One region of the Streptomyces sp. NPDC054866 genome, then DNA from elsewhere that is predicted to be linked to it. Evidence: riboswitches for the same ligand, from Rfam matches in the RefSeq annotation. Region 1 holds a riboswitch; each other region holds the start of a gene.
What was found. A riboswitch is a leader RNA that binds a small molecule or an ion and turns the genes downstream of it on or off. The one in region 1 is predicted to bind cobalamin.
Positions count from the first base shown of each region.

Region 2: linked by a shared signal. The riboswitch ahead of ACWGI2_RS06755 (CoA-acylating methylmalonate-semialdehyde dehydrogenase) and the one ahead of ACWGI2_RS19700 (ribonucleoside-diphosphate reductase subunit alpha) in region 1 are both predicted to bind cobalamin.
Region 3: linked by a shared signal. The riboswitch ahead of metE (5-methyltetrahydropteroyltriglutamate--homocysteine S-methyltransferase) and the one ahead of ACWGI2_RS19700 (ribonucleoside-diphosphate reductase subunit alpha) in region 1 are both predicted to bind cobalamin.
Region 4: linked by a shared signal. The riboswitch ahead of ACWGI2_RS11125 (ABC transporter substrate-binding protein) and the one ahead of ACWGI2_RS19700 (ribonucleoside-diphosphate reductase subunit alpha) in region 1 are both predicted to bind cobalamin.

Region 1 is NZ_JBSGZA010000003.1:946,776-953,863, reverse strand. It holds gene ACWGI2_RS19720 (YbdD/YjiX family protein) at 1-56, shown strand, start outside; gene ACWGI2_RS19715 (DUF3311 domain-containing protein) at 178-447, shown strand; gene mctP (monocarboxylate uptake permease MctP) at 444-2,093, shown strand; gene ACWGI2_RS19705 (hypothetical protein) at 2,163-2,897, opposite strand; cobalamin riboswitch at 2,997-3,120, shown strand; gene ACWGI2_RS19700 (ribonucleoside-diphosphate reductase subunit alpha) at 3,257-5,659, shown strand; gene ACWGI2_RS19695 (ribonucleotide-diphosphate reductase subunit beta) at 5,659-6,681, shown strand; gene ACWGI2_RS19690 (helix-turn-helix domain-containing protein) at 6,924-7,088, shown strand, end outside.
Region 2 is NZ_JBSGZA010000001.1:1,584,355-1,591,442, reverse strand. It holds gene mmsB (3-hydroxyisobutyrate dehydrogenase) at 1-836, opposite strand, end outside; gene ACWGI2_RS06765 (enoyl-CoA hydratase/isomerase family protein) at 875-1,942, opposite strand; gene ACWGI2_RS06760 (acyl-CoA dehydrogenase family protein) at 1,939-3,087, opposite strand; gene ACWGI2_RS06755 (CoA-acylating methylmalonate-semialdehyde dehydrogenase) at 3,093-4,592, opposite strand; cobalamin riboswitch at 4,835-5,019, opposite strand; gene ACWGI2_RS06750 (GNAT family N-acetyltransferase) at 5,023-5,613, opposite strand; gene tsaD (tRNA (adenosine(37)-N6)-threonylcarbamoyltransferase complex transferase subunit TsaD) at 5,613-6,677, opposite strand; gene ACWGI2_RS06740 (short-chain fatty acyl-CoA regulator family protein) at 6,777-7,088, opposite strand, start outside.
Region 3 is NZ_JBSGZA010000001.1:1,573,996-1,581,083, forward strand. It holds gene ACWGI2_RS06705 (amidohydrolase family protein) at 1-581, opposite strand, end outside; gene ACWGI2_RS06710 (SDR family NAD(P)-dependent oxidoreductase) at 587-1,510, opposite strand; gene ACWGI2_RS06715 (MarR family winged helix-turn-helix transcriptional regulator) at 1,747-2,241, shown strand; gene metE (5-methyltetrahydropteroyltriglutamate--homocysteine S-methyltransferase) at 2,271-4,592, opposite strand; cobalamin riboswitch at 4,756-4,972, opposite strand; gene ACWGI2_RS06725 (3-hydroxybutyryl-CoA dehydrogenase) at 5,158-6,027, opposite strand; gene aceB (malate synthase A) at 6,024-7,088, opposite strand, start outside.
Region 4 is NZ_JBSGZA010000002.1:529,695-536,782, reverse strand. It holds gene ACWGI2_RS11145 (DUF2252 domain-containing protein) at 1-709, shown strand, start outside; gene ACWGI2_RS11140 (haloacid dehalogenase-like hydrolase) at 720-1,862, opposite strand; gene ACWGI2_RS11135 (helix-turn-helix domain-containing protein) at 2,058-2,924, shown strand; gene ACWGI2_RS11130 (VOC family protein) at 2,945-3,397, shown strand; cobalamin riboswitch at 3,430-3,615, shown strand; gene ACWGI2_RS11125 (ABC transporter substrate-binding protein) at 3,709-4,737, shown strand; gene ACWGI2_RS11120 (FecCD family ABC transporter permease) at 4,737-5,765, shown strand; gene ACWGI2_RS11115 (ABC transporter ATP-binding protein) at 5,762-6,550, shown strand; gene ACWGI2_RS11110 (alpha/beta hydrolase family protein) at 6,587-7,088, opposite strand, start outside.

The DNA of each region.
Region 1 (7,088 bases):
GAATGCGGACGGACCAGCAGGAGTCAGACCCCCGGCAGGGGTTCCGCTGCTGCTGAGCAGGCGCGTTGCCCCACCTGACACCCGTCCGGTATCCGGACGGGGGTTCCATAGATCAATCCTCTCGCTTAGATTTCCCGCACGTTAAAGGTGGGATAAGCGAGGGAGCGGAGCCGCGAAGTGTCAGATGCGCCTGAAGTGAGCAGACCGGTGATCAGGCCGGTCCGCGTGGTCGTTGCCCTCTGTCTCGTCGCGCCGTTCGTGGCGATGCTCTGGGTGAGCTCCTACGCGAAGGTCGAACCGACCTTCATCGGCATCCCGTTCTTCTACTGGTACCAGATGCTGTGGGTGCTCATATCCACGCTTCTCACCATGATCGCGTACAAGCTGTGGCAGCGTGACCAGCGCGCCCGCAAGGCCGAGCAGGCCCAGGGGGGTGCGACCCGATGAACGTGCTCGCAGCGGACACGGGCGGCGTCAACGGCATCGCCCTCGCCGTCTTCATCTTCTTCTTCATCGCCGTCACGGTGATGGGCTTCCTGGCCGCGCGCTGGCGCAAGGCCGAGACCGAGAGCCTGGACGAATGGGGCCTGGGCGGCCGGTCGTTCGGCACCTGGGTCACGTGGTTCCTGCTCGGCGGCGACCTCTACACGGCGTACACCTTCGTGGCCGTCCCGGCGGCGGTCTACGCGGCGGGCGCGGCCGGCTTCTTCGCGGTGCCGTACACGATCCTCGTCTACCCGCTGATCTTCACCTTCCTGCCGCGCCTCTGGTCGGTCTCGCACAAGCACGGATACGTGACCACGTCCGACTTCGTGCGCGGGCGCTTCGGCTCCAAGGGGCTCTCGCTGGCCGTCGCGGTCACCGGCATCCTCGCCACGATGCCGTACATCGCGCTCCAACTGGTCGGCATCCAGGCCGTTCTCGACGTCATGGGCGTCGGCGGCGGACCCGACACGAACTGGTTCATCAAGGACCTGCCGCTCCTGATCGCGTTCGCGGTGCTCGCCGCGTACACGTACTCGTCGGGTCTGCGCGCACCGGCGCTGATCGCGTTCGTGAAGGACGGTCTGATCTACCTCGTCATCGCCGTCGCGATCATCTACATCCCGATCAAGCTCGGCGGCTTCGACGAGATCTTCCAGGCGGCGGGCGACAAGTTCTCTTCGGCGAACGAGGCGGCGGGCAAGCCCGTCGCGGGCCTGGCACCGGGCGAGCCCGGACAGTGGACGTACGCGACCCTGGCCCTCGGCTCCGCGCTCGCGCTGTTCATGTACCCGCACTCGATCACGGCGACGCTCTCCTCCAAGAGCCGCGACGTGATCCGCCGCAACACCACGATTCTGCCGCTCTACTCGCTGATGCTCGGCCTGCTCGCGCTGCTCGGCTTCATGGCGATCGCGGCCGGGGTCAAGGTGGAGAACGGGCAGCTGGCGATCCCGCAGCTGTTCGAGAACATGTTCCCCGACTGGTTCACGGGCGTCGCGTTCGCGGCGATCGGCATCGGCGCGCTCGTCCCGGCGGCGATCATGTCGATCGCGGCAGCGAACCTCTTCACCAGGAACATCTACAAGGACTTCATCAAGCCGGACGCGACACCCGCGCAGGAGACGAAGGTCTCCAAGCTGGTCTCGCTCATGGTGAAGGTGGGCGCGCTCGCCTTCGTCCTCACCATGGACAAGACGGTCGCGATCAACTTCCAGCTCCTGGGCGGCATCTGGATCCTGCAGACCATGCCCGCGCTGGTCGGCGGGCTGTTCACGCGGTGGTTCCACCGCTGGGCGCTGCTCGCGGGCTGGGCGGTCGGCATGATCTACGGCACGGTCGCCGCGTACGGCGTCGCCTCGCCGACGCAGAAGCACTTCGGCGGCTCGTCCGACGAGATCCCGGGCATCGGCGAGATCGGCTACATCGGCCTCACGGCGTTCGTCCTGAACGTGGTGGTCACCGTGGTCATGACCTTCGTCCTGCGCGCCATGAAGGCCCCTGACGGCATCGACGAGACGTCTCCCGGCGACTACACCGCGGACGCGGGCGACCCGGGCGTCAAGGAGGAACTGCCGCCGGCCACGGTGGGAGCACCGGGCGGCCACTGACCCCCTTCTTGTACGTACGTGACGCGGGCCGCCGGAGGAATCCGGCGGCCCGCTCTCGTGCGTGCGGACTCACCCGGCCCGGTGGAGCTCCGTGCGAACCCTGGCCGCCGCCTGGGCGGCGGAGGTGAGCGTCAGCTTCTTGTCGGTGCCCGCGGTCACCCTGACGAGCACGCCACCGACCCGCACCTCGACGTCGTAGCGCGGACGGCCGCCGTCGTACTCGTCGCCGCCCACGATCCGCGAGGTCTCCAGGAGCGCCTCGTCGCCGAGATCCGGCAGCCTCTCGGCCACGTGGTGCTCCTCGACGGGGGCCGCGTCGGTGTCGACGGTGACGCGAGGGCACGCCTTGTTGAGCTGCCGGCGCAGTTCGATGTGGCGCCCGGCCCGCTCGGCGGTCATGGAGAGCAGGGACGCGTGGACGTAGGGATTCTCGTCCTCGACCGCCTCGGGGAACGGACGCACGGTGTGGCTCGCGCTGGGTCCCCGCAAGCGCAGCAGTTGCTCGTGCACCTCCTCGCCGGCAGCACAGGCGCCCCAATCACCGCCACCCTGGTACGGATTGGAGGGGCCGGACGTCACGTCGTACGCCCTGGCCCTCGCCCCGATCGCCTTCGCCGGGAGCAGCGCCGACTTCAGCTCGGCGTCCGTGAAGATCTTGCCGGGGTCCACGTCTCCGTCGACACCGGCGGCCGTGGTCGACTTCGGGGTGCGCGTGGGCTTCGTCTCAGCGGTGCTCCCCTCGCCCCCGCACCCCGTGAGCAGCATCAGCAACACCGCCGTACAGCCCGCGCCCCGCCCTCGCACGCCGTCTCCCCCTGTTCGACGATCAGTTCGGCGCCACCCTAGGGGATACGCGCGCCGACACAAGATATGGGGCTGCCTCGCAGAGCCAGCACAAGATGTATGCTCGTGCTCGCTGTCGCCGCAGGGGAATCCGGTGCAAGTCCGGAACTGTCCCGCAACGGTGTATGAGTACGCATTTGTCGTGCTCGCAAGTCCGAAGACCTGTCGACAGTGCGCCCGTTCCGACCGGTCCGGGTGCCAACGACGTCCGGGCCTCGTGGAATGGGCTGGTGGACGCGGAGCGCAGCCCTGTCCAGGGGCGGCCCCCGTGTGTCACTCCTGCCCTCCTCAAGGCTCCGAGCCGAGCGAGGGAGTGCTCCGTGACCATCGCGCCAGCCGAACCTGCGTCAGCGCAGACCACCGACGATCAGCGGATCGCCGACGGCCCAGGAACCGCGCTGCTGCGTACCCTGACCGACCTCACCGCCGACCTCCCCGACGCCGACCCCGGCCGGGTCGCCGCCGCGGCGCTGCGCGGCCGTTCGGCCAAGGCCGACGTGGCGGAGCTGCGGGACCTCGCGACCGAGGCGGCCGCCGGGCTCATCTCCGAGGATCCGACCTACTCGCAGCTCGCGGCCAGGCTCCTCAGCCTCAGCATCCGTGACGAGGCCGCGTCGCAGGGCGTGCGCAGCTTCTCCGACTCGGTTGCCGTCGGCCACCGCGAGGGGCTGATCGCGGACCGTACCGCCGCGTTCGTCACCGACCACGCGGAGCGCCTGGACGGGCTCGTGGAGGCGGCTCTGGAGGACGGCGCCGACTTCCGCTTCGGCTACTTCGGCCTGCGCACCCTGCACAGCCGCTATCTGCTTCGCCACCCGATCACCCGGCACGTCATCGAGACCCCGCAGCACTTCATGCTGCGCGTCGCGAGCGGCCTCGCCGAGGACGGCAGTGCCCGCGCGATGGCCGAAGTCGCCTCCCTGTACCGCCTGATGAGCCGCCTGGACTACCTGCCGTCCTCGCCGACGCTCTTCAACTCCGGCACCCGCCACCCGCAGATGTCGTCCTGCTACCTCCTCGACTCCCCGCTGGACGAGCTGGACTCCATCTACGACCGCTACCACCAGGTCGCGCGCCTCTCCAAGCACGCGGGCGGCATCGGCCTCTCGTACTCCCGCATCCGCGCCCGCGGTTCGCTGATCCGCGGCACGAACGGTCACTCCAACGGCATCGTGCCGTTCCTGAAGACGCTGGACGCCTCCGTCGCCGCCGTGAACCAGGGCGGGCGCCGCAAGGGCGCCGCCGCGGTCTATCTGGAGACGTGGCACTCCGACATCGAGGAGTTCCTGGAGCTGCGCGACAACACGGGTGAGGACGCGCGCCGCACGCACAACCTCAACCTCGCGCACTGGATCCCGGACGAGTTCATGCGCCGGGTCGCCGCCGACCAGGACTGGTCGCTGTTCTCTCCGGCCGACGTGCCGGAGCTCGTCGACCTGTGGGGCGACGAGTTCGACGCCGCCTACCGCAAGGCCGAGGCCGCCGGGCTCGCCCGCAAGACCATCCCCGCGCGCGATCTGTACGGCCGCATGATGCGCACCCTGGCGCAGACCGGCAACGGCTGGATGACGTTCAAGGACGCCGCCAACCGCACCGCCAACCAGACGGCGGAGCCCGGCCACACCGTCCACTCCTCCAACCTCTGCACGGAGATCCTGGAGGTGACGGACGACGGCGAGACGGCCGTCTGCAACCTGGGCTCGGTGAACCTCGGCGCCTTCGTGGACACGGCCGCCGGTGACATCGACTGGGAGCGGCTCGACGAGACCGTCCGCACCGCCGTCACCTTCCTCGACCGCGTCGTCGACATCAACTTCTACCCGACCGAGCAGGCAGGCCGCTCCAACGCCAGGTGGCGTCCGGTCGGCCTGGGCGCCATGGGCCTCCAGGACGTCTTCTTCCAGCTGAAGCTGCCCTTCGACTCGCCCGCCGCGCGCGCCCTCTCGACGCGCATCGCCGAGCGGATCATGCTCGCCGCGTACGAGGCGTCCGCCGACCTCGCCGAGCGCAACGGCCCGCTGCCCGCCTGGGAGAAGACCCGCACCGCGCGCGGCGTCCTGCACCCCGACCACTACGGCGTCGAGCTGACCTGGCCGGAGCGCTGGGCCGCGCTGCGCGAACGTATCGCCGCGACCGGCATGCGCAACTCGCTGCTTCTCGCCATCGCGCCGACCGCCACGATCGCGTCCATCGCGGGCGTGTACGAGTGCATCGAGCCGCAGGTCTCCAACCTCTTCAAGCGCGAGACGCTGAGTGGTGAATTCCTCCAGGTCAACGCCTACTTGGTGCAGGAGCTCAAACGGCTCGGCGTCTGGGACGCGCAGACTCGCGAGGCGCTGCGCGAGGCCAACGGCTCGGTGCAGGGCTTCAGTTGGATCCCGGCCGAGGTGCGCGAGCTCTACCGCACCGCGTGGGAGATCCCGCAGCGCGGCCTGATCGACATGGCCGCCGCGCGCACGCCGTTCCTCGACCAGGCGCAGTCCCTGAACCTGTTCCTGGAGACGCCGACCATCGGCAAGCTCTCCTCGATGTACGCCTACGCCTGGCAGCAGGGTCTGAAGACCACGTACTACCTGCGCTCGCGCCCGGCGACCCGCATCGCCCGCGCGGCGGCCGGCCAGACCGAGGCAGCCGCCCCCGCCCCCGTCCCCGCCCAGGTCACGGCCGAAGAAGCCGTCGCCTGCTCCCTGGAAAACCCCGAGTCCTGCGAGGCCTGCCAGTAATGAGCTCCACCACGAACGCCGAGAAGAACCTGCTCGACCCGGGCTTCGAACTGACCCTGCGCCCCATGCGCTACCCCGACTTCTACGAGCGCTACCGGGACGCGATCAAGAACACCTGGACGGTGGAGGAGGTCGACCTCCACTCGGACGTCGCCGACCTCGCCAAGCTCTCGCCCGGCGAGCAGCACATGATCGGCCGCCTGGTCGCGTTCTTCGCGACCGGCGACTCGATCGTCTCCAACAACCTCGTGCTCACGCTCTACAAGCACATCAACTCCCCCGAGGCACGGCTCTACTTGAGCCGCCAGCTCTTCGAGGAGGCCGTGCACGTCCAGTTCTATCTGACGCTGCTCGACACCTATCTGCCCGACCCGGAGGACCGCGCCGCCGCCTTCGACGCGGTCGAGGAGATCCCCTCCATCCGCGAGAAGGCCGAGTTCTGCTTCAAGTGGATGGACTCGGTCGAGAAGATGGACCGTCTGGAGACCAAGGCCGACCGGCGCCGCTTCCTGCTGAACCTGATCTGCTTCGCCGCGTGCATCGAGGGGCTCTTCTTCTACGGTGCCTTCGCCTACGTCTACTGGTTCCGCTCGCGCGGTCTGCTGCACGGCCTGGCCACCGGCACGAACTGGGTGTTCCGCGACGAGACGATGCACATGAGCTTCGCCTTCGACGTCGTCGACACCGTCCGCAAGGAGGAGCCCGAGCTCTTCGACGACGCGCTCCAGACGCAGGTCACGGACATGCTCAAAGAGGCCGTCGAGGCCGAGCTGCAGTTCGCGCGCGACCTGTGCGGTGAGGGCCTGCCCGGCATGAACACCGACTCCATGCGCGAGTACCTGCAGTGCGTCGCCGACCAGCGGCTCCAGCGGCTCGGCTTCGCGCCGGTCTACGGCTCGTCAAACCCGTTCTCGTTCATGGAGCTCCAGGGTGTCCAGGAGCTGACCAACTTCTTCGAGCGGCGGCCTTCCGCCTACCAGGTCGCCGTCGAGGGTTCGGTCTCCTTCGACGACGAGTTCTAGAACCTCCGGCTTCCGTGAGCTGCGTGGGGCGCGGGGGGCCTCACGCAGCTCACGGTCGATCCTGCGGTCGTGGACGTACCCGACGAGCGAGGGTGCGGCCAGGAGGAGGAAGACGGTCACAACGGTCACGTATCCGAGGAATGTGTTCATGTCCTCACTGTCGTGCGTGCCGGACCGTAACGTCAGTGGCAGGACTGCCACACACCATCGACTTACTGCCAAGACCGCGGCACACTGGCAGCATGCTGAAGAACGTGGCCGTCGTGCTGCTCGACGGCGTGCATCCCTTCGAACTCGGCGTCGTCTGCGAGGTGTTCGGCCTCGACCGGAGCGACGAGGGCCTTCCCGTGTACGACTTCGCTGTGGTCGCCGCGGAGAGCGGGCCCCTGAGCAATCACGCCGGGTTC
Region 2 (7,088 bases), on a different contig from region 1:
GTGTTGACGATCCCGGAGAAGTCCTGGTCCGCTCCGGCGCCTTCGGCGTAGGTGGCGTACAACTGGGCTGCCTTCAGGCCGAGTTCCGCATGGATACCGCCCGCTCGCAGTGCGTTGGCCGCCAGGCCCAGATCCTTGGCCATCAGCGGCGCCGCGAATCCGGGGCGGTAGTCGCGGTTGGCGGGGCTGGCCGGAACGGGGCCGGGCACCGGGCAGTTGACGCTCAGGGCCCAGCATTGGCCGGACGCGGTGGAGGCCACGTCGAACAGGGCCTGGTGGGAGAGGCCCAGGCTCTCCCCGAGGACGAACGCCTCGCTCACCGCGATCATCGAGACGCCGAGGATCATGTTGTTGCAGATCTTCGCGGCCTGACCGGCGCCGGGTCCGCCGCAGTGCACCGCCTTCCTGCCCATGACCGTCAGGAGCGGCTCGGCCTCGGTGAACTCGGTCTCGCCGCCGCCCGCCATGAAGGTGAGGGTGCCGGCCTCGGCGCCCACCACTCCCCCGGAGACGGGGGCGTCCAGCGCACGCATCCCTGCCGCGACCGCGGCCGCGTGGGCGCCGCGCGCGTCGGCCACGTCGATGGTCGAGCAGTCGATGAACAGCGTGCCCGGCCGGGCGGCGGCAAGGAGTCCCTCCTCCTGGTAGAGGCCGAGGACATGCCGTCCCGCGGGCAGCATGGTGATCACCACGTCCGCCTCCGCTGCGGCGCCCGCCGCCGATCCGGCCGCCTCCACACCGCTCGCGACGGCGGCGGTGAGCAGGTCGGGCATCAGGTCGTGACCGAGGACCCGGTGCCCGGCCTTGGCGAGGTTGGCGGCCATCGGGCCGCCCATGTGGCCGAGCCCGATGAAGCCGATCGTGCGCTTGCCGTTCACCACGCCACCTCCTGCGGCACCCAGGCCAGGTCGAGTTCGCCTCCGGCGGGCGGGTCGAAGTAGCGCTCCACGTCGGCGCCGCCGACCTCTACCAGCGAGGCAGGCGCCCAGCGAGGGCTGCGGTCCTTGTCGATGACCTGGGCGCGGATCCCCTCGGCCAGGTCGTGCGAGGTGAGCGCGGCGCAGGAGATCCGGTACTCCTGCTCCAGGACGCGCTCCAACGGGCCGAGCCGCCGCGCCCGGCGCAGTGCGGCGAGCGTGACCTTCAGGGCGGTGGGCGACTTGGTGGCGAGGGTGTCGGCCGCCTCCGCGGCGGCCCGCGCCCCATGGCCGCGCAGCCGGGCGACGATCTCCTCCACCGTGTCGGCGCCGTAGCAGTGGTCGATCCAGGACCGGTGTCCGGCGAGCTCACCCGGCGGCAACTCGCCTACGTAGCGCGGAAGTACGTCCCACACCGGCTGCGCGGCAAGGCCGTCAAGGAGCCGGGGCAGGTCCTCGCTCGGCACGAAGTGATCGGCGAGCCCGCACAGCAGGGCGTCGCCCGCGCCGATCCGCGCGCCGGTGAGCGCCAGGTGGGTGCCGAGTTCCCCGGGAGCGAGGGCCAGCAGGTAGGTGCCGCCCACGTCGGGCACGAAGCCGATGCCGGTCTCCGGCATCGCGACGCGGGAGCGCTCGGTGACGATGCGGACGTCGCCGTGCGCGGAGACACCGACGCCGCCGCCCATCACGATCCCGTCCATCACGGCGACGTACGGCTTGGGGTAGCGGGCGATGCGGGCGTTGAGCCGGTACTCGTCCCGCCAGAAGCCGGCGGAGGCGGACGTCCCGGCACGCGCGTCCTCGTAGATGGAGCGGATGTCGCCGCCCGCGCACAGGCCGCGCCCGCCGGCCCCTTGGATGATCACGGTCTGTACGTCCGGATCGCTCTCCCAGGCGGTGAGCGCCTCGTCGATGCGGCGCACCATGGCGTGGGTGAGGGCGTTGAGGGCCTGGGGGCGGTTGAGCGTGAGGTGGGCCGCGCGGCCCTCGGTACGGAGCAGGACGAAGTCCTCGGCCGCGGTCACCGCAGTGCCTCGGTCAGGCTTCGGGCCACGATGACGCGCATGATCTCGTTGGTTCCTTCCAGGATCTGGTGGACGCGGAGGTCGCGGACGATCTTCTCGATGCCGTACTCGTTCAAGTAGCCGTAGCCGCCGTGGAGTTGGAGCGCCCGGTCGGCGACGGAGTAGCCGGTGTCGGTGGCGAAGCGTTTGGCCATCGCGCACAGTTGCGGCGCCTGAGGGTCCCCGCGGTCCAGGGCCTCGGCGGCCTGCTTGACCAGGGCGCGGGCGGCGGCGAGTTCGGTCGCCATGTCGGCGAGGCGGAACTGCAGTGCCTGGGCGTCGAGGAGCCGGGCGCCGAAAGCCTCCCGGTCGGCGAGGTACGCGAGGCTCTTGTTGAGGGCGCTGCGGGCGCCGCCCAGGGAGCAGGCGGCGATGCCGAGCCTGCCGCCGTTCAGGCCGCTCATGGCGATCTTGAAGCCGTCGCCCGCGCGGCCGAGCAGCCGGTCGGCGGGCACCCGTACCTCGTCCAGGATCACTTGACGGGTGGGCTGGGCGTTCCAGCCCATCTTCTTCTCGTCGGGGCCGAACGAGAGCCCGGGGTCGTCCCGTTCGACGAGGAACGCGGAGATCCCCCGGGGGCCCTCGCCGTCGGTGCGCGCCATGACGACGTACACCTGCGCGGCGCCCGCACCGGAGATGAACTGCTTGACGCCGCTGAGGACGTAGCCGTCGCCGTCGCGGACCGCCCGGGTGCGCAGGGACCCGGCGTCCGATCCGGCCCCCGGTTCGGTGAGGCAGTAGCTGCCGAGGTCGTCCATGGAGCACAGGCGGGGCAGCCACCGCGTCCGTTGCGCGGGGTCGCCGTATGTGTCGATCATCCAGGCGACCATGTTGTGGATGGAGAGGTAGCCCGCGATGGACGGGCAGCCGGAGGCGAGGGCCTCGAAGACGAGGACGCCGTCGGCCCGCGTGAGACCGCTGCCGCCCGCGTCCTCCCGTACGTACACGCCGCCGAGCCCGAGCCCGGCCGCCTTGCGCAGTACGTCGAGGGGGAAGTGCTTGTCCTGGTCCCACTGCACGGCACGGGGGGCGAGATGGTCGTCCGCGAAGTCGAGCGTGGTCTCGACGAGGGCCTGTTGGTCCTGGGTGAGTGATGTGGTGGTCATGGCGCTCATCCCATGGTGGGCAGGGTGAAGCTCGCGCCTTCCCTGGCCCCTGAGGGCCAGCGCGAGGTGACGGTCTTGGTGCGGGTGTAGAAGCGGATGGCGTCGGGGCCGTGCTGGTTCAGGTCGCCGAAGCCGGAGCGCTTCCAGCCGCCGAAGGTGTGGTAGGCCACCGGGACCGGAATGGGGACGTTGACGCCGACCATGCCGGTGTCGACGCGGCGGGTGAAGTCGCGGGCGGTGTCGCCGTCCCTGGTGAAGATCGCGACCCCGTTGCCGTACGGGTGCTCGCTGGGCAGCCGCAGGGCTTCCTCGTAGTCGGCGGCCCGTACGACGCACAGGACGGGGCCGAAGATCTCCTCGCGGTAGATCCGCATGCGTGGACCGACCCGGTCGAAGAGCGAGGCGCCCGCGAAGAACCCGTCCTGATGGCCCGGAAGCGTGAACTGCCGCCCGTCGACGACGAGTTCAGCACCTTCGTTGACGCCGATGTCCACGTACCTGCGGACCCGGTCGAGTGCGTCCCTGCTCACGAGCGGGCCGAAGTCGGCCTCCGGGTCGTCGCTGCGGCCGACGCGGAGCGTGCCGATGCGTTCCTTGAGCGCGGCGACCAGCGCGTCGGCGGTCTCCTCACCGACGGGCACGGCCACCGAGATGGCCATGCAGCGTTCGCCCGCCGAGCCGTATCCGGCGCCGATGAGCGCGTCGACGGCCTGGTCGAGGTCGGCGTCCGGCATGACGATCATGTGGTTCTTGGCGCCCCCGAAGCACTGGGCGCGCTTGCCGTGGGCGGCGGCGGTGGCGTAGATGTGCGCGGCGATCGGCGTGGAGCCGACGAAGCCGAGCGCGCCGACCCTGGGGTCCTCAAGGAGGGTGTCGACCGCTTCCTTGCCGCCGTTGACGACGTTCAGGACGCCGGGCGGCAGGCCTGCGTCGAGGAACAGTTCGGCAAGACGCAGGGGTACGGACGGGTCGCGCTCGGAGGGTTTGAGGATGAACGCGTTGCCGCAGGCGAGAGCGGGCGCGACCTTCCACAGCGGGATCATCGCGGGGAAGTTGAAGGGCGTGATCCCGGCGACCACACCGATCGGGGAGCGCAGCGAGTGCACGTCGATGCCGGTGCCCGCGTTGTCCGTGAACTCGCCCTTGAGCAGATGCGGGATCCCGGCGGCGAACTCCACCACTTCCAGGCCGCGTTGGATGTCGCCGTGCGCGTCGGCCACGGTCTTGCCGTGCTCGGCCGACAACAGCCGTGCCAGGGAGTCGCGTTCGGCCTCGACGAGCTGAAGGAAGCGCAGCAGCACGCGGGCGCGCCGCTGCGGATTCCAACTTCCCCACTCCTGCTGCGCGGTGACCGCGTCGGCGATCGCCCGCTCGGTGTCGGCCCGGCCCGCGAGCGGTACGCGGGCCTGGACGGTGCCGGTGTTGGGGTCGTACACGTCGCCGAAGAGGCCCGACGTGCCTGCGGTGTGCTTGCCGCCGATGAAGTGGGTGAGTTCACGGACCATGGGTGCCTGCTCTCGTCAGGTGAGATCCGGGGACGGCACGGCGAGCCGCCGACGGGCGCACAGGTGTGTGCGCTGTCGGTGCGAGCCGTGGGACAGCGGACGTCGGGACTCTCAGGCGTGCGTCGAGACCGCCGGAGGGCGCGACGTCCTATGAGCGCGTGGTGAGTTGAGCGCGCTCCGCCGGATCACCAGGGTCGTGGGTACGGACCGGTGCCATGCGTGTCTGCTCCATCCTCGTGGACAACACGGAACATTCCGCGGCCGGTATCCTGACTCCCGGATCTCCGCGCGCCGCCCGCCTTCCCGGCAGACCTCGCCAGTGGCGTGTGGATGGCAGCACACTCCCCGGTCACAGTGGCGGGACCGTGCCGGATTCACACCGGCTTCCCTGCACCGCGGACCTTGTGCCACGAACATATAGTTGGACGTCCTAGTAAGTCCACCCCTCTCCGCCGCGGGACAGCGCGAGAGCGCGGGCGGGGTGGCGCGGTCCGAGGAAGACGACGACGCCCTTGCCGTCGGGAGAGGGGTGCGTCGCCTGGGTCCAGCCCTGGCGGCCGTAGAAGCCCATGGCCTGCGGTGACCGGACCGAAGTCAGCAGCCAGACACGGTCGTCGGGAGCGCCGGAGGCCATCGCATCAAGGAGAGCCGCCCCGATTCCGGTGCCCTGCGCCGTGGGACGCACGGCCAGTTCGTCTATCTCACGGGCCCCGCACAGCCACGACAGGGCGCGCTCGGCGCCGAGTCCGGCCGCCGCCTGCGGATAGCAGCGGTCGGCGGGAAAGGGATCAGGCGTGGTCCACCCGGTGGTGAACCCGGCGATGCCCGTCCCCTCCAGGGCGATCGCCGCGGTGAAGCCGGGCCGCCGCACGTCGTCACCGAGCCGGACCAGGAACTCCGCCACCCGCTCCTCGTCCTCGTACCAGGGCGGCACGCCGAAGGCTTCGGCGTAGACGGTGCGCAACTCATCTACGTGCGCGAGCAGTTGCTCACCGCGCAGCACCCGTACGACCGCCGCCATCAGGCAGCCCTCGCCTCGGCCGCCCTCGGCTGCAGGGCCGCGTACGCCAGGGGGGCGGACGGGTCGATCGACACGTCCCAGGGGGCGGGCTCGGCCCCGGCACGTACGAGCAGGTCGCCGACGGCGGCGATCATCGCGCCGTTGTCCGTGCACAGCGTCATCGGGGGTACGCGCAGCCGCACGCCCGCGGCCGCGCACCGCTCCTCGGCGAGCGACCGCACCCGCGAGTTGGCGGCGACACCGCCGACCACGACGAGGGTCCCGACCCCGTGATCCCGGCAGGCAGCCAGGGCCTTGCGGGTCAGTACGTCCGCGACGGCCTCCTGGAGCGAGGCCGCACCGTCGGCCACCGGTAGATCGCGGCCGGCGTGCCCCTCGGCCCAGCGTGCGGCGGCGGTCTTGAGGCCGGAGAAGGAGAAGGCGTACGGGTCGTCCTTCGGCCCGGTGAGGGGGCGAGGGAAGGTCACCGCGCGCGGATCGCCGCTACGGGCCGCGCGGTCGATGGCGGGGCCGCCCGGATACGGCAGGCCGAAGACGCGGGCGACCTTGTCGAAGCACTCGCCCGCCGCGTCGTCCAGGGTGTCCCCCAGGTGCACGATCGGATCGCGGGCCAGGTCCCGGACGAGCAGCAGGGAGGTGTGCCCGCCGGAGACGATCAGGACCACGCAGGGGTCGGGCAGCGGGCCGTGCTCCAGCGTGTCGGCGGCGACGTGCCCGGCCAGGTGGTGCACCCCGTACAACGGAACATCGAGCGAGTAGGCCAGGGTCTTGGCTCCCGCGAGGCCGACCTGAAGCGCGCCGGACAGGCCGGGGCCCGTGGTGACCGCCACCGCGCCGATGTCGGACAGCTTCAGGCCCGCCTGGTCGAGGGCGTGCCGGACGACCGGCGTGAAGGAGTGCAGATGCGCTCGCGCGGCGATCTCGGGGACCACTCCGCCGAAGCGGGCGTGCTCGTCCATGCTCGACGCCACCGCATGGGCGAGCAGTCGCCCCTGCGAGACGATCCCCGCCCCGGTCTCGTCGCACGACGACTCGATCCCCAGCACAATGCGCCCCGCTGCCACCGGCGTCTCCTTCACCCACAGCTTTCTTGCTGCGTTTCCGCATGTCTTGCTGCATTTCCGCATGTGAAGTGTAGTTGCAAGTAATGTGCAATAAGACCTTCAGTCCTTCACCTGCTCCCCAGCCACGGGGTAGGGAACGAAGGTGCTGCTGTTCTCGTCGATCGCCAGGCGGCGGTCCAGCGGGGGCACCGCCCGCTGGGGGCAGTCGGTGCGTTCGCAGAGGCGGCAGCCCATGCCGATGGGCACGGCCGATGAGGCGCTGTCGAGATCGAGGCCGTCGGAGTAGACGAGCCGCCCGGCATGGCGGATCTCGCAGCCGAGGCCGATGGCGAACGTCTTGCCGGGCTCGCCCCAGCCGCCGCGGTGCCGGGTGACCGCACGGGCGGTCCACAGGAAACGCTGCCCGTCCGG
Region 3 (7,088 bases), on a different contig from region 1:
AGCTGCGGGAAGTCGGCGGCGACGTCGTCGACGTACATCGGATTCGAGTACTTCAGGCGGATCCCGCCGCCTCCGGGCACGCCCGCGCCGATGCCGGTCTGCCCGGTGTGGAAGAGGGCGACGCAGCCGGTCTCCTCGATGACCTCGTACAACGCATAGGCGACAGAACGGTCGTTGGGGAAGAACCCCTGGATGCTCGGGTGGAACTTGAAGCCCTTGACCCCGTACTCCTCCACGAGCCGGCGGGCCTGTCGCACGCCCGCCTTCCCCCGGAACGGGTCGACGGACGCGAACGGGATCAGCACGTCGGGGTGGGCGGCCGCGGCCTCGGCGACCTCCTCGTTCGGGACGGGCACGGTGCCGGTGGCGGACTCGGCGTCCACGGTGAAGACGACGGCGGCCATCTTGCGCTCGCGGTAATAGGCGGCCATCTCTTCGAGGGTGGGCTTGCGCGTGCGCCCCTCGACCTTGAAGTACGCGCTGGAGGCGGCGTCCAGGTCCTCGTCGAGCGAGGCGTGCCCCTGGGAGGAGACCTCGGCGTGCGTGTGGACGTCGATCGCGGTGAGCTCGGAGAGGTCCAACTCCCTCACGCCCCCGGGATCTTGGGGGCGGGGATGCCGACCGTCTCCGGAGCGCTGCCCACCGAGGTGTGCCAGGCGGCGGCGATGGTATCCGGGGTCCAGCCGCCGTCCGCGTACGCCACGGCGGCCTCGTGCGGGTGCGACCACAGGGCGAGCCGGTCGCCGCCGATGCCGACGCACTGCCCCGTCACGTCACGGGCGAAGCCGGAGGCGAGGAAGGGCACGAGCGCGGCACAGTCGTCGGCCGTCCCGAACCCCTCGCCCTTGCGCAGGAAGTCCGGCAGCGGCTGACCCTCCTTCATGGCCTCGATGTACGGGGCGAAGGCGGGGATGGTCTCGGTCATCGCGGTGGCGGCCACCGGCACGATCGCGTTGACGGTGATGTCGGCCCTGGCCAGCTCCATCGACCACGTACGCACCATGGCCGCGATCCCGGCCTTGGCGGCGGCGTAGTTGGTCTGCCCGAAGTTGCCGCGCTGCCCGGCGGGGGAGCCGACCAGGATCAGGCTGCCGCCCTCACCCTGCTCCCGCATGCGTACGGCGGCGGCGCGGGCGCAGGTGAAGGTGCCCCGCAGATGGGTGGTGACGACCGCGTCGAAGTCCTCGTCGGTCATCTTCCACAGCACCCGGTCGCGCAGGATCCCGGCGTTGGTCACCATCGCGTCGAGCCGCCCGAACTCCTCGACGGCACGGGCGACCAGGCGGTCGGCGGCCTCGCCGCTGCCGACGGCCACCACTTCGGCGACGGCACGCCCGCCTTCCTCCGTGATGGCCTTGACGGCGCGCTCGGCGGCTTCCTGGTCAACGTCGTTCACCACTACGGCGGCCCCGGCGCGAGCGAGGGCCGAGGCATAGGCGAGACCGAGGCCGCGCCCCGATCCCGTGACGACGGTGACCTTGCCGCGCAGGTCCACGGCGTATGAGTCCAGCACTGGGAGATCCCTTCAACAGGCAGCGAAATGAGATGAGTTGGCGGGCGGGGGGAACACGACCCCGGTCGGCCGGGGGACACGCCCCCGACCGGAGTCGGCCCACAGAAAGGAAGCTAAGACAAACGATTGTTGTCGTCAATGATTGTTTCCAACATCGATAATGCGGCATGCTGGACACTGTCAACGACGACCGCCGTACGCCCGCGAACCACCGACCAGGGAGAGCGCCCCTCATGACCAGCCGGAAGACCACCGCCGAGCCCGTGGAGGAAGGATCCGTCGACGAGGGCGCGCCCTGGATGCAGGGCCTCCACGCGGACGCGGGCTATCTGCTCTACCGCCTCGGCCTGCGCTCGGGCCAGCTGTTCAACGCGGCGCTCCAGAGATCCGGCCTACGCCTGCGTCACTACGCGCTGCTGCGCTATCTGGCCACGGTGGAGGGCGCGGCCCAGCGCGAGCTGAGCCAGGAGCTGGGCTACGACCCCAGCGCGATCGTCGGCCTGGTCGACGACCTGGAACGCCTCGGCTTCGTCGAACGCCGCCCGGCCCCGGACGACCGCCGCCGCCGCATCGTGGCTCTCGCGCCTGCGGGCCACGACTTCCTGCGGGACTCCGATGAGGTGGCGCGGGGGGTCACTGACGAACTTCTGGCTCCGCTGGGGGTGGAGGAGCGGGAGATGCTGCATGTGCTGCTTTCGCGGGTGGCGCATACGGGAGGCGAGGCCTGACCCCCCGCATGCGCCCGGGTGCGTTCGGGTCAGGAGTCCGAGGGCAGTTCCGTCCTCACCTCGCGCGCAGCCGCGACCAGGTTCTCCAGGGAGGCCTTGGTCTCGGGCCAGCCGCGGGTCTTGAGGCCGCAGTCGGGGTTCACCCACAGCCGCTCGGCGGGGATGGCCTCAAGTCCCTTGCGCAGCAGGGCCGCTGCCTCCTCGGTGCTCGGTACGCGCGGGGAGTGGATGTCGTAGACGCCAGGTCCCGCCTCGCGCGGGTAGCCGTGCTCGGTCAGTTCGCGGGCCACCTGCATGTGCGAGCGCGCGGCCTCCAGGCTGATGACGTCGGCGTCGAGGTCGTCGATGGCCTGGACGATGTCTCCGAACTCGGCGTAGCACATGTGGGTGTGGATCTGCGTGTCCGGCCGGACGCCGCTCGTGGTGAGGCGGAAGGATTCCGTGGCCCAGTCCAGGTATGCGGCGTGCTCGGCGGTGCGCAGCGGCAGCGTCTCGCGCAGCGCGGGCTCGTCGACCTGGATGACCGAAGTCCCCGCGGTCTCCAGGTCGTTGACCTCGTCGCGCAGGGCCAGGGCGACCTGGCGTGCCGTGTCGCCCAGCGGCTGGTCGTCGCGGACGAAGGACCAGGCGAGCATGGTGACAGGACCGGTGAGCATGCCCTTCACGGGGCGGTCGGTGAGGGAGTTGGCGTACGAGGTCCAGCGCACCGTCATCGGCTCCGGCCGGGAGATGTCGCCCGCGAGGACCGGCGGGCGCACATAACGGGTGCCGTACGACTGGACCCAGCCGTGCTGCGTGGCGAGGTAGCCGGTGAGCTGCTCGGCGAAGTACTGCACCATGTCGTTGCGTTCGGGCTCGCCGTGCACCAGGACGTCGATGCCCGCCTTCTCCTGGAACGCGACGACCTCGCGGATCTCGGAGCGGATGCGCTCCTCGTAGCCGTCCGTGTCGATGCGGCCCGCCCGCAAGTCGGCCCGCGCGGTGCGCAGTTCGGTGGTCTGCGGGAACGAGCCGATGGTGGTCGTGGGAAGCAGCGGCAGACCGAGGCGGGTTCGCTGAGCCGCCGCACGCTCCGGATAGGCGTGCGCACGGCGGGCGTCGGCGCCCGTGACGGCGGCGACGCGGGAGCGTACGGCCGGGTCGTGGGTGAGGGCCGACCCGGAGCGGGACGCCAGGTCGGCGCGGTTGGCGGACAGTTCGGCCGTGATGGTGTCCCTGCCCTGCACCAGGCCTCGGGCCAGCGTGGCGATCTCGGTGGTCTTCTGGTGGGCGAAGGCGAGCCAGCGGGCGATCTGCGGGTCGATGTCCCGCTCGGCGGTGGCATCCAGGGGGACGTGCAGCAGGGAGCAGGACGCGGAGACGTCGACCCGGTCGGCGAGGCCCAGGAGCGTGCCCAGCGTGGACAGGGACTTCTCCAGGTCGTTGATCCAGATGTTGCGGCCGTTGACGACGCCCGCGACCAGCCGCTTGCCGGGCAGCCCGCCGACGGCGGCGAGGTCCTCGAGCTGGCTGGCGGCGGACTCCGTGAAGTCCAGGGCGAGGCCCTCGACCGGCGCCTTGGCGAGCACGGGCAGCGCCTCGCCGAGCCTGCCGAAGTAGGAGGCGACGAGCAGCTTCGGGCGGTCGGTGAGGGCGCCCAGGTCACGGTAGGCGCGTGCGACGGCGTTGAGCTCCGCCGGGGTGCGGTCCTGGACGAGGGCTGGCTCGTCGAGCTGCACCCACTCGGCGCCCGCCGCGCGCAGATCGGCGATGACCTCGGCGTACACGGGTAGCAGACGGTCAAGGAGCGTCAGGGGCTCGAAGTCGGCGGCCACGCCGGGCGCGGGCTTGGCAAGCAGCAGATAGGTCACCGGGCCGACCAACACCGGGCGTGCGGCGAGGCCGAGCGCGACGGCCTCCTTGAGCTCGGCGACCTGCTTGGCCGAGTCGGCGCTGAAGACGGTGTCGGGGCCCAACTCCGGGACCAGGTAGTGGTAGTTGGTGTCGAACCACTTGGTCATCTCAAGGGGCGCCACGTCCTGGGTGCCGCGTGCCATCGCGAAGTAGCCGTCGAGCGTGTCGGTGTCGACGGCCTCGCGGTGCCGCTGCGGGACGGCGCCGACCATGACGCTGGTGTCCAGGACATGGTCGTAGTACGAGAAGTCGCCGGTCGGCACTTCGTGGATACCGGCGTCGGACAGGCGCCGCCAGGTGGCCTTGCGCAGCCGCTCCGCGGTCTCCCGGAGGGCGTCGGCGGTGACGCGGCCCTTCCAATAGCCCTCGACGGCCTTCTTCAGTTCCCGGTCGGGGCCCTGGCGGGGGTAGCCGTACACGGTGGATCGTGCTGCCGCAGCCGCGGACTTCGCTGTCACGGAAATCTCCTTCGCGAGATGACTCCTGAGAATCCCGGGGACGGGACACGGACGCGAAGGGAGGACGAACCGGGTGGACCGGACGCGCGCCACCGGCGCGGTGCTCCACCTGATCTGTACGCCGACCCGCCCACGAGGTCACCGGGATATCCGCACGTGAGGGATCACATGCGGGCAACGGGCAGGTCTTCGGACTCGTGGGCACACCTGCCGAGGCAGATCCCTACTGGCCGTCGCTTCCCGGATCCTTCTCGGACCCAGTGCGTATGACGGCGGTCGTTCCCACTCACCGCTGCGGGGCAGTCCCGGATTCCCACCGGGTTCCCTCTTACGACGCGTCTGCCTGGCGGACAGGGCGAACCAGCTGCACAGGTCAGGCTAGAGGGTGGTCGGCCTCTTGGGCAGTGCTGATCACATTCCGGACCGTGAGGTGAGACACCCATGCCTTGGCCGGGGGGGGCAGGGGGGCGAACACGTGATGGGGCGCGGAACAGATCACCACTCTGTTCCGCGCCCCGCTCACAGCAGCCGCGGGCCCCTCAGCCCGGCGGCGGACCCGGGCCCCTCAGCCCCGGTCGTAGAGGTGGAACCCGCGCCCGCTCTTGCGGCCGAGCAGCCCGGCTTCCACCATGCGCAGGAGCAGCGGCGGCGGTGCGTACAGGGGTTCCTTGAACTCTTCGTAGAGAGACGCCGCGATGGAGGCGACCGTGTCCAGGCCGATCAGGTCCGCCAGCTTCAGCGGTCCCATCGGGTGCGCGCAGCCGAGCTCCATGCCCGCGTCCACGTCGGCGGCCGTCGCGAAGCCGGACTCCGTCATGCGGATCGCCGAGAGAAGGTAGGGCACGAGCAGCGCGTTGACGACGAAACCCGCCCTGTCCTTGGACCGTACGACCGTCCTGCCGAGCGTGTACGTGGCGAAGTCCTCGACGGCGGCCACGGTTTCCGCGGCCGTGTGCAGCGAGGAGACGACCTCGACCAGGGGAAGGACGGGGGCGGGGTTGAAGAAGTGCAGCCCGAGGACGCGGTCGGCACGCCGGGTCGCCATACCCAGACGCATGACCGGGATGGAGGAGGTGTTGGTGGCGAGGATCGCCCCTGGGTCCTCGACGACCTTGTCCAGGGTGGCGAAGACCTCCGTCTTCGCCGCGGTGTCCTCGACGACCGCCTCGATGACGAGCTGGCGGTCGGCCAGGTCGTCGAGGCTGCCGGTGAAGACCATGCGGGCCAGCGCTTCCTCGGCGCTGATGCGGTCCAACTTGCCGCGCTGGACGGCGCGTTCGAGCGAGACGGCGACGCGTTCGCGGGCGGCACGCGCCGCGAGGGCGTCGGCCTCGCAGACCACGGTGTCCAGGCCGGCGCGGGCGCACACCTCGGCGATTCCGGCACCCATCTGGCCTCCGCCCACCACACCGACCCGGCGTATGGCCGCTGTCATGACTGTCCCTCCGAACGGCGCGCGAGCGGCTGGTCCACAAGGTGGCGGCTGTAGGCATCGGTGGTGAAGAACGCGGGCAACTCCCTTGCCAGCGCGGTCCGTTCGAAGAGCCCGCGGATTTCGTCGAGCGGCGCCCACGGGTACTCCGCGCCCAGGGCGGCGAGTTCGTCCTCCACCAGCGCGAGCACCGTCGTGCGATCGGCGACCCGGTGGCGCAGCCACTGCCAGATCTGCACCCGGGCGAACTCGGCCGTGGCCGCGTCCTCCATCAGCCCGTAGAGGGCGACGGCCCCCTGTCCCCGCAGCCAGGCGGCGAAGTAGCGCAGGGCGACCGCGATGTTGGTGCGCACGCCCTCCGCTGTGGGCGGCGCGCTGACGCGGCGCACGGACAGCAGCTGAGCCGCCGTCACCTCGACGTCGTCGCGGGTACGGTCGATCTGGTGCGGGCGGGTGCCGAGCACCCCGTCGAACACCTCGCGGCAGACGGGGACAAGCGCGGGATGGGCGACCCAGGAGCCGTCGAAGCCGTCCTCGGCCTCGCGTTCCTTGTCGAGGCGCACCGTGGCGAGAGCCGCCTGATGGGCGTCCGGGTCCTTGCCGGGCACGTGGGCGGCCATGCCGCCGATCGCGTGGGCGCCCCGCTTGTGGCAGGTGCGTACGAGGAGATCGGTGTACGCGCGCATGAAGGGGGCGGTCATGGTGACCTTCGCCCGGTCGGGCAGCAGAAAGTCGGTGCGGTGCCCGAAGGTCTTGATGAGGCTGAAGAGGTAGTCCCAGCGGCCCGCGTTGAGGCCCGAGCTGTGCTCGCGGAGCTCGTAGAGGATCTCCTCCATCTGGAGGGCCGCCGTGATGGTCTCGATCAGGACGGTGGCCCGGATCGTGCCGCGCGGGATGCCCATGAGGTCCTGGGCGAGGACGAAAACGTCGTTCCACAGCCGCGCCTCGTCGCGGTTCTCCAGCTTCGGCAGATAGAAGTACGGACCGTGCCCGGCGTCGATCTGCCGCTGGGCGCAGTGGAAGAAGTAGAGCCCGAAGTCGACGAGGGAGGCGGGCGCGGGCCG
Region 4 (7,088 bases), on a different contig from region 1:
GCTCGGCAAGCTGACCGAAGAGGTGAACGGCGTCCGCCGCATCATCCACGACCCGCCGCTCCTCGAACCCGCGGGCGCCCCGGACCTCGCGGCGGTGCGCAAGATCTTCGGCGACTACCGCTCCACGCTCTCCGAGGAACGCCGACTCCTCCTGGACCGCTACCACTTCGTGGACGCGGCGCGGAAGGTGGTCGGAGTGGGCAGCGTCGGCACCCGCTGCTACATCGTGCTCCTCGCCGGGCGCGACGCCGAGGACCCGCTCTTCCTCCAGATCAAGGAGGCGGTCCGCTCGGTCGTCGAGGAGCACCTCCCGGCAGGGCCGTACGTCCACCCCGGCCACCGTGTGGTCGCGGGCCAGCGCCTCCTCCAGGCGGCGAGCGACATCTTCCTCGGCTGGATGACGGGTCCCCAGGGCCGCGCCTTCTACTGGCGCCAGCTGCGCGACATGAAGGGCTCCGCGGACGTCGAGGCCATGTCCCCCGCGGAACTGCGCTCCTACGCCCGCCTCTGCGGCACCGCCCTGGCCCGCGCCCACGCCCGCTCCGGCGACCGCATAGCCATCGCCGCCTACCTGGGTGGCTCCGACACCTTCGACCGGGCGGTCGCGGACTTCGCCCTGCGTTACACCGCGCAGAACGCCGAGGACCACGCGGCGCTGACCGAGGCGATCGCCTCCGGCCTGGTCAGCGCCGCCACCGGGACCGACTAGCGGATCCCGACTAGCGGATCTCGTCCGGGACCACCGTCAGCCACCGCTTGTCCGCGGTCACCTGCTGGCCGAGCTCCCGCTGCCGGTCGGCGTTCTTGCGCTTCATGCCGTCCAGTTCCTTCATGTAGTCGTCCTTGCGGTTGACCCAGACCCGCGCCCCGCCGTGCTTCACGTCCGCCGAGTGGAACAGCATCGGGCCGTCGCTCTTCGGGGTGTCGCCGGCCACCAGGACGGGCTTCTTCCACTCGTCGATGTACGTGCTGATGGCCGCGGGCTTGCCCTGGAACCAGGTCAGCGGCGCCCACAGGTTCGGCGTCAGCTCGCGCCCCGCGAGCTTCTTCTCGTCGAAGCGGCCCTCCGCGATCTCCTTGCGGGAGCTGGTGACCTCGCCGGTCTTGCGGTCCTTGAGCTGCAGGCCGACGCCGATGACGTTCTCGGGCTTCACGTCGTAGCCGTACTTGGGGTCGGCGAGGACCATGCGTACGAGGTCCTCGCTGGCCGCGCTGACGACGTAGACCTCGATGCCGTGGCCCCGCAGCGACTTGTAGAGCTCCTGCATGCCGGTGAAGAACTCGGGCGGCTCGACCTCGGTCTTCGTCAGCTTCCCGTCCTCGTAGTACTCGGCGGGGATCGGCTTGTCGTGGGCGAGGAGCTCGTCGACGTACCCCTTGAGCTCCTTCAGCGTGAAGCCGGAGAAGATCTGCGCGGCCCACGGGTAGCAGACCTGGTCGTCGACCTCGCAGAGCCGGTTGTAGTAGCTGTAGAGGCTCTCCTTGTGCTTCGCCGTGTCCTTGAAGGGGATGATCTTCAGCGACGGGTCCATCGACTTGCGGGTCAGCACCCCCTTCATCTCCAGGAAGGGCAGGAGGGACTCCTCCAGGTCGTTGCGGTACGTCGTGTTGTCCGCGTCGAAGACGGCGTACGCGCCCTTGTCCTCGTTCTTCGCGATGACCTTGCCCAGCTTCTTCGCGACCGGCTTCGGCCAGTGCTTCAGCTCGGACGTCGCGGTCTTCGCCGTCTTCGCCGTCTTCGCGGAGGCGTCCGCCGCCGTCGCGTCCGTGCTCGGCCAGAGCGCCGTCCCCGCGAGTACGGCCGCGGTGAGCGCGCCCGCCGTGCCGATGACGGCCAGCTTGGCCTTTGCCTTTACTGCCATGGTTCTGTGCCCCCTGAGAGCGGTCTGCGCCCCGTCCGGAGCGGCGGGTCATCGTACGAGGTCAGGCGGCAGATTCCCATGATCGACGTCACCGGACGGAACGGGCATGGGACCTCCTCGCGCGGGTAGCAGAGGCCGACGCCCACCACGCCCGCGGACCTGCCTCGGCGCCCCGCCCATCGCATACTGGAGGGCATGGAGACCGTCTCCCGGGAGTTCGTGCGGGCCGCCCCGCGGCTCGACGGCATGGTGGTGTCCGCGGTCGGCTACCGCACGGAGGGTGAGCGGCCCGGCCTGCACCGCGGCCTGCCGTCCCCGTACCTGACGCTGATCTTCTCGCTCGACGGCCCCGTCGTCAGCGGCATCACCCCCGAGCAGGCGGGCGGCCGCGACGCCACCCGCACGGACATCGTCCTCGGCGGCCTCCACCAGTCCCCGGCGTACGTCGTGCGGCCCGAGCACGAGGCGGGCATCCAGCTCGCCGTGCACCCGCTCGCCGCCCGCGCCCTGTTCGGCGTACCGGCGGCGGAACTGGCCGGCGAGCTGGTGACGCCCGGCGCGGAGGTGATGGGGCGCCGCGCCGCCGACGTACGGGAGATGCTGTGCGAGCAGGGCACCTGGGAGGAGCGGTTCGCTTCTCTGTCCGGCTACTTGAGGCAGCGCGCGGCCGACGACGCCTCCGGCGGATCCGTACGGCCCGAGGTCGCCGAGGCCTGGGCCTGGCTCGCCCGGCACCGGGGCGTCGGCACCCTGCGCGGCCTCTCCCGGCACGTCGCCCTCAGCGAACGCCGCCTCACCACGCTCTTCCGCGCCGAGACGGGCCTGAGCCCCAAGCAGGCGGGCCGCCTGATGCGCTTCCAGCGCGCACGGAACGCGGTCGTACGCCCGGTCGCGACGGGCGGCGCCCCCGACCTGGCCCGCATCGCCGCGGACTGCGGCTACTACGACCACTCCCACCTGGTACGGGACTTCCAGCAGTACACGGGGGTGAGCCCCAGCGGCTGGCTGGCCGAAGAGTGCCGGAATATCCAAGCCGGGAGCCATGGCGGGGGCGAAGAGTAGGAGCCATGAACACCACCGACATGAACACCACCGAGAAGCAGCAGCCCCAGTCCGCCTCCGCCTCCGCCGGACGCGCCCCCGACGTCTGGCCGACCCTCCAGGCGCACGACGCCCCCGCCCTGATCGACTTCCTGGTCGGCACGGTCGGCTTCCTGCGCACCGCCGTCTACGAGGACGGCGACCGCGTGGCCCACGCCGAGCTCGACTGGCCCGAAGGCGGGGCCATCATGCTCGGCTCGTACGACGAGAAGTCCGAGGGCTGGTGCCTGAAGCCGGGCACCTTCGGGGCGTACGTCGTCACCGACCACGTGGACGACCTCTACGATCGGCTCACCGCCGCGGGGGTCGAGATCATCCGGGAGATCGAGGACCAGCCGTACGGCAGCCGGGAGTTCGGGATCGCCGACCCCGAGGGCAACAAGTGGTCGTTCGGCACCTACCGCGGCGCACCGAGGCCCGAGCAGCCGTCCTGACCTCACGTGACAGCAGCCGGCCTGACCTCGCGTGGTAGCTTGCGAGCGCCAGTCAACCCACACCAGGGCCAGGGAATCCGGTGCGAATCCGGAACTGACGCGCAGCGGTGAGGGGGAACGGGCGGGGCCACGGCCACTGGGCGTCCACGGACGCCTGGGAAGGCGCCCCGTCCGGTCGATCCCCGAGTCCGAAGACCTGCTGGCACCTTCGCCCCCGCACCGGGCGGCGGAGGTGATGAAGCAGGCCAGGCTCCGCGTATGAGCCGTGAGACTCAAGGGATCGTGTGTCCTCCACAGCCCGTCGTGTACGTATGTCCGTCCTCCTCAGCACGGCCCTGGCCCTCACGCTGACCTCGTGCGGAGGCGGCTCGTCGGCCACCTCCAGCGGGGGCGGGAAGGCTAAGGGCTACCCACTGACCCTCACCTCCTGCGGCAAGAAGGTGGAGATCAAGGCGCCGCCGCGGCGGGCGGTCTCCCTCGATCAGGGCTCCACGGAGATCCTGCTCTCCCTCGGCCTCGCGGATCGCATGGCGGGCACCGGGACCTGGACGGACCCGGTGCTCAAGGGACTTGAGAAGGACAACGCCAAGGTCGACCGGCTCGCCGACAGCTACCCCTCCTTCGAGAAGGTCCTCGCCCAGGAGCCGGACTTCGTCACCGCCTCCTTCCTGGCGACGGTCAGCAAGGGCGGCGTCGCCGACCGCGCCAAGTTCGCCGAACTCGGCGTACCCGCCTATGTCTCGCCCTCCGACTGCGCGGGCAAGGACAACAGCGGCGACGGCGACGGCCGTCGCGACAAGACGCTGACGATGGACACGGTGTACGGCGAAGTACGGGACCTGGCCAAGGCGTTCGGGGTCGAGAAGCGCGGCGAGCGGCTGATAGCGGACCTCAAGGCCAGGGTGGCGAAGGCGACGAAGGCGATCAAGAAGGCTGACGCGTCGTCCGACACGAAGCTCCTCTACTGGTTCGCCAACTCCGACGCGCCCTACATCGCGGGCTGCTGCGGAGCGCCGGGCATCATCACGCGCGAACTGGGCGTGAAGAACGTCTTCGACGACACCCGCGAGGAGTGGCCCCAGATCAACTGGGAGACGGTGGCGGACCGCGACCCGGACGTGCTGGTCATCGGGGACCTCACCCGCAAGTCGCAGACGGCCGAGAGCGCGAAGAAGAAGATCGAGTTCCTGGAGTCCAACCCGGTCACCAAGAACCTGACCGCCGTGAAGAAGAAGCGGTACGTGCTGCTGAGCGGCCAGGCCATGAACCCGACGATCCGCACTGTGGACGGCGTGGAACAAGTCGCCGACGCCTTGCGCGAGTTCGGGCTCGCCAAGTGATGAAGGCCGCCCCGGGCGGCATACGTTCCGCCCTGCTCTGGACGACAGGCCTCGCCGCCCTGGCCCTCTCCGTGGCGGTGGCCGTCACCATCGGCCCCGCGGACATCTCCGTACCGGACGTGTGGTCGGCGGTGGCGGCCCACCTCGGCTGGGGAGAGGCGACGCTGACGCCGATCAGGGACGGCATCGTATGGAACCTGCGCATGCCGCGCACGCTTCTCGCGGCGGTATGCGGCGCGGGCCTCGCGGTCTGCGGAACGGTCCTCCAGTCCCTCCTGCGCAACCCTCTTGCCGACCCCTTCGTACTCGGCGTCTCCTCGGGGGCGTCCACGGGCGCGGTCGCGATCGTCGTCCTGGGGGTCGGCGGGGGAGTGGTGTCGGTCTCGGCGGGAGCCTTCGTAGGGGCCGTCGTCTCGTTCGCACTGGTCCTCCTCCTGAGCCACACCCTGGGCGGAAGCGCCGACAGGGTGGTGCTGTCAGGAGTGGCGGCGATGCAGCTGTTCTCTGCCCTCACCTCGTTCGTGATCCTGACGTCGGGCGACGCGGAGACGACGCGGAGTGTCCTGTTCTGGCTGCTCGGCTCGTTGAGCGGGGTGGGCTGGACGGACGTCTGGCTGTGCGCGGCGGTGCTCTTCGTGGCCCTCGCGATCTGCCTGACGCAGGCCCGCACGCTGGACGCGTTCGTGTTCGGCCAGGACGCGGCGGCGACGCTGGGCGTACACGTGGCTCGCACCCGCCTGCTGCTCCTCTCCATAACGGCCCTCCTCACGGCGGCCCTGGTGAGCAGCGCGGGCGCCATCGGCTTCGTGGGCCTGGTCCTGCCGCACGCGGCCCGCGTCCTTGTCGGCGCCGGGCACGCACGTCTGCTCCCGGTCACGGCGCTCGCGGGCGCGGTGTTCCTGGTGTGGGTGGACACGCTGGCCCGCACGGTCCTGGACCCCCAGGAGGTGCCGGTGGGGGTGGTGACGTCCCTGATCGGCGTCCCGGCGTTCGTCCTGGTCCTCTACCGCACGAGGAAGACGACATGACCCCGCACACCGAACCAGGCCTACGGGCGGACCGGGTCACCAGAACGACCGCAGGCCACCTCATCATCGACGGGGTGACCCTGGCCCCACCCCCCGGAGCCACGGTCGGCCTGCTGGGCCCGAACGGCTCGGGCAAGTCAACTCTCCTGCGCATCCTGGCGGGCGTCCTGGCTCCGACATCCGGGGTGGTCACCCTGGACGGCACGCCACTGCGCGACGCGGGCCGCCGCACGGTGGCGCGCAGGTTGGCGATGGTGGACCAGGAGGCCACGACACAGGTCGAGCTGTCGGTGGAGGAGGTCGTACGCCTGGGCCGCATCCCGCACCGCAGAGCGTGGTCGCTCCAGAGCCCCGAGGACGAGAAGGCGATAAGGGAGGCCCTGACCAGCACAGGCCTGTCCCACCGGGCCACCCAGTCCTGGCACACCCTGTCAGGCGGCGAACGCCAACGGGTCCAGATAGCAAGGGCGCTGGCCCAAACCCCCCAGGAGCTCCTCCTCGACGAACCGACCAACCACCTGGACATCCACCACCAACTGGACCTCCTGACCCTGGTGGCGAACCTCCCCCTGACGAGCGTCATAGCCCTGCACGACCTGAACCTGGCAGCGATGTTCTGCGACCACGTACTGGTCCTAAGAGAGGGCACGGCCCACGCGTCAGGCACCCCCGCAGAGGTGATCACGGAGGAGCTGATAGCAAAGGTGTACGGGGTGAGGGCGGAGGTGACAACGCCGGATGACGGCCCGGAGCCGCGCCCGTCGATCCGCTTCCTGCGCGGATGAGTTCCTCCGGCGACGGCTCAGCCCAGGGGATGCCGCCTATTGGGGCCGAGGCTCGTCGAGGTACTGGTCGGCCCAGGCGCTGATGATGTGAGCGGCCCGCTGCGCCTGCCCTCGCGCGGTCAACAGATGGTCCGCGCCTTCGAGCGAGATGAAGCTTCGCGGGTGCCGTGCCTCCTGGAAGATCTCCGCGGCATTGGAGATGTCGACGGTGGAGTCGGTGGGGGAATGCGCCACGAGGAGCGGAAGGTCCACCTCGCCGATCCGGTCGCGCAGGTGAGCCCGGCGCACGTCCTCGACGAAGGCGCGCTTGAGAACCAGAGTCCTCCCGCCGACGAACCACTCGTGCGCCCCGTCACTCAGGACGCGATCCAGGACCGAGTCGTACTGCCGCTCGACGTGACTGGGATCGACGGGCGCCGCGATCGTGGCCAGCGCGCGGAGGCCGACGATCTCGTGCGCGGCGGCGATCGCGGCGGCGCCTCCCCACGAGTGCCCCACGAGCAAATCCACCGGAGTCCCTCGCTCCGCCATGAAGGCC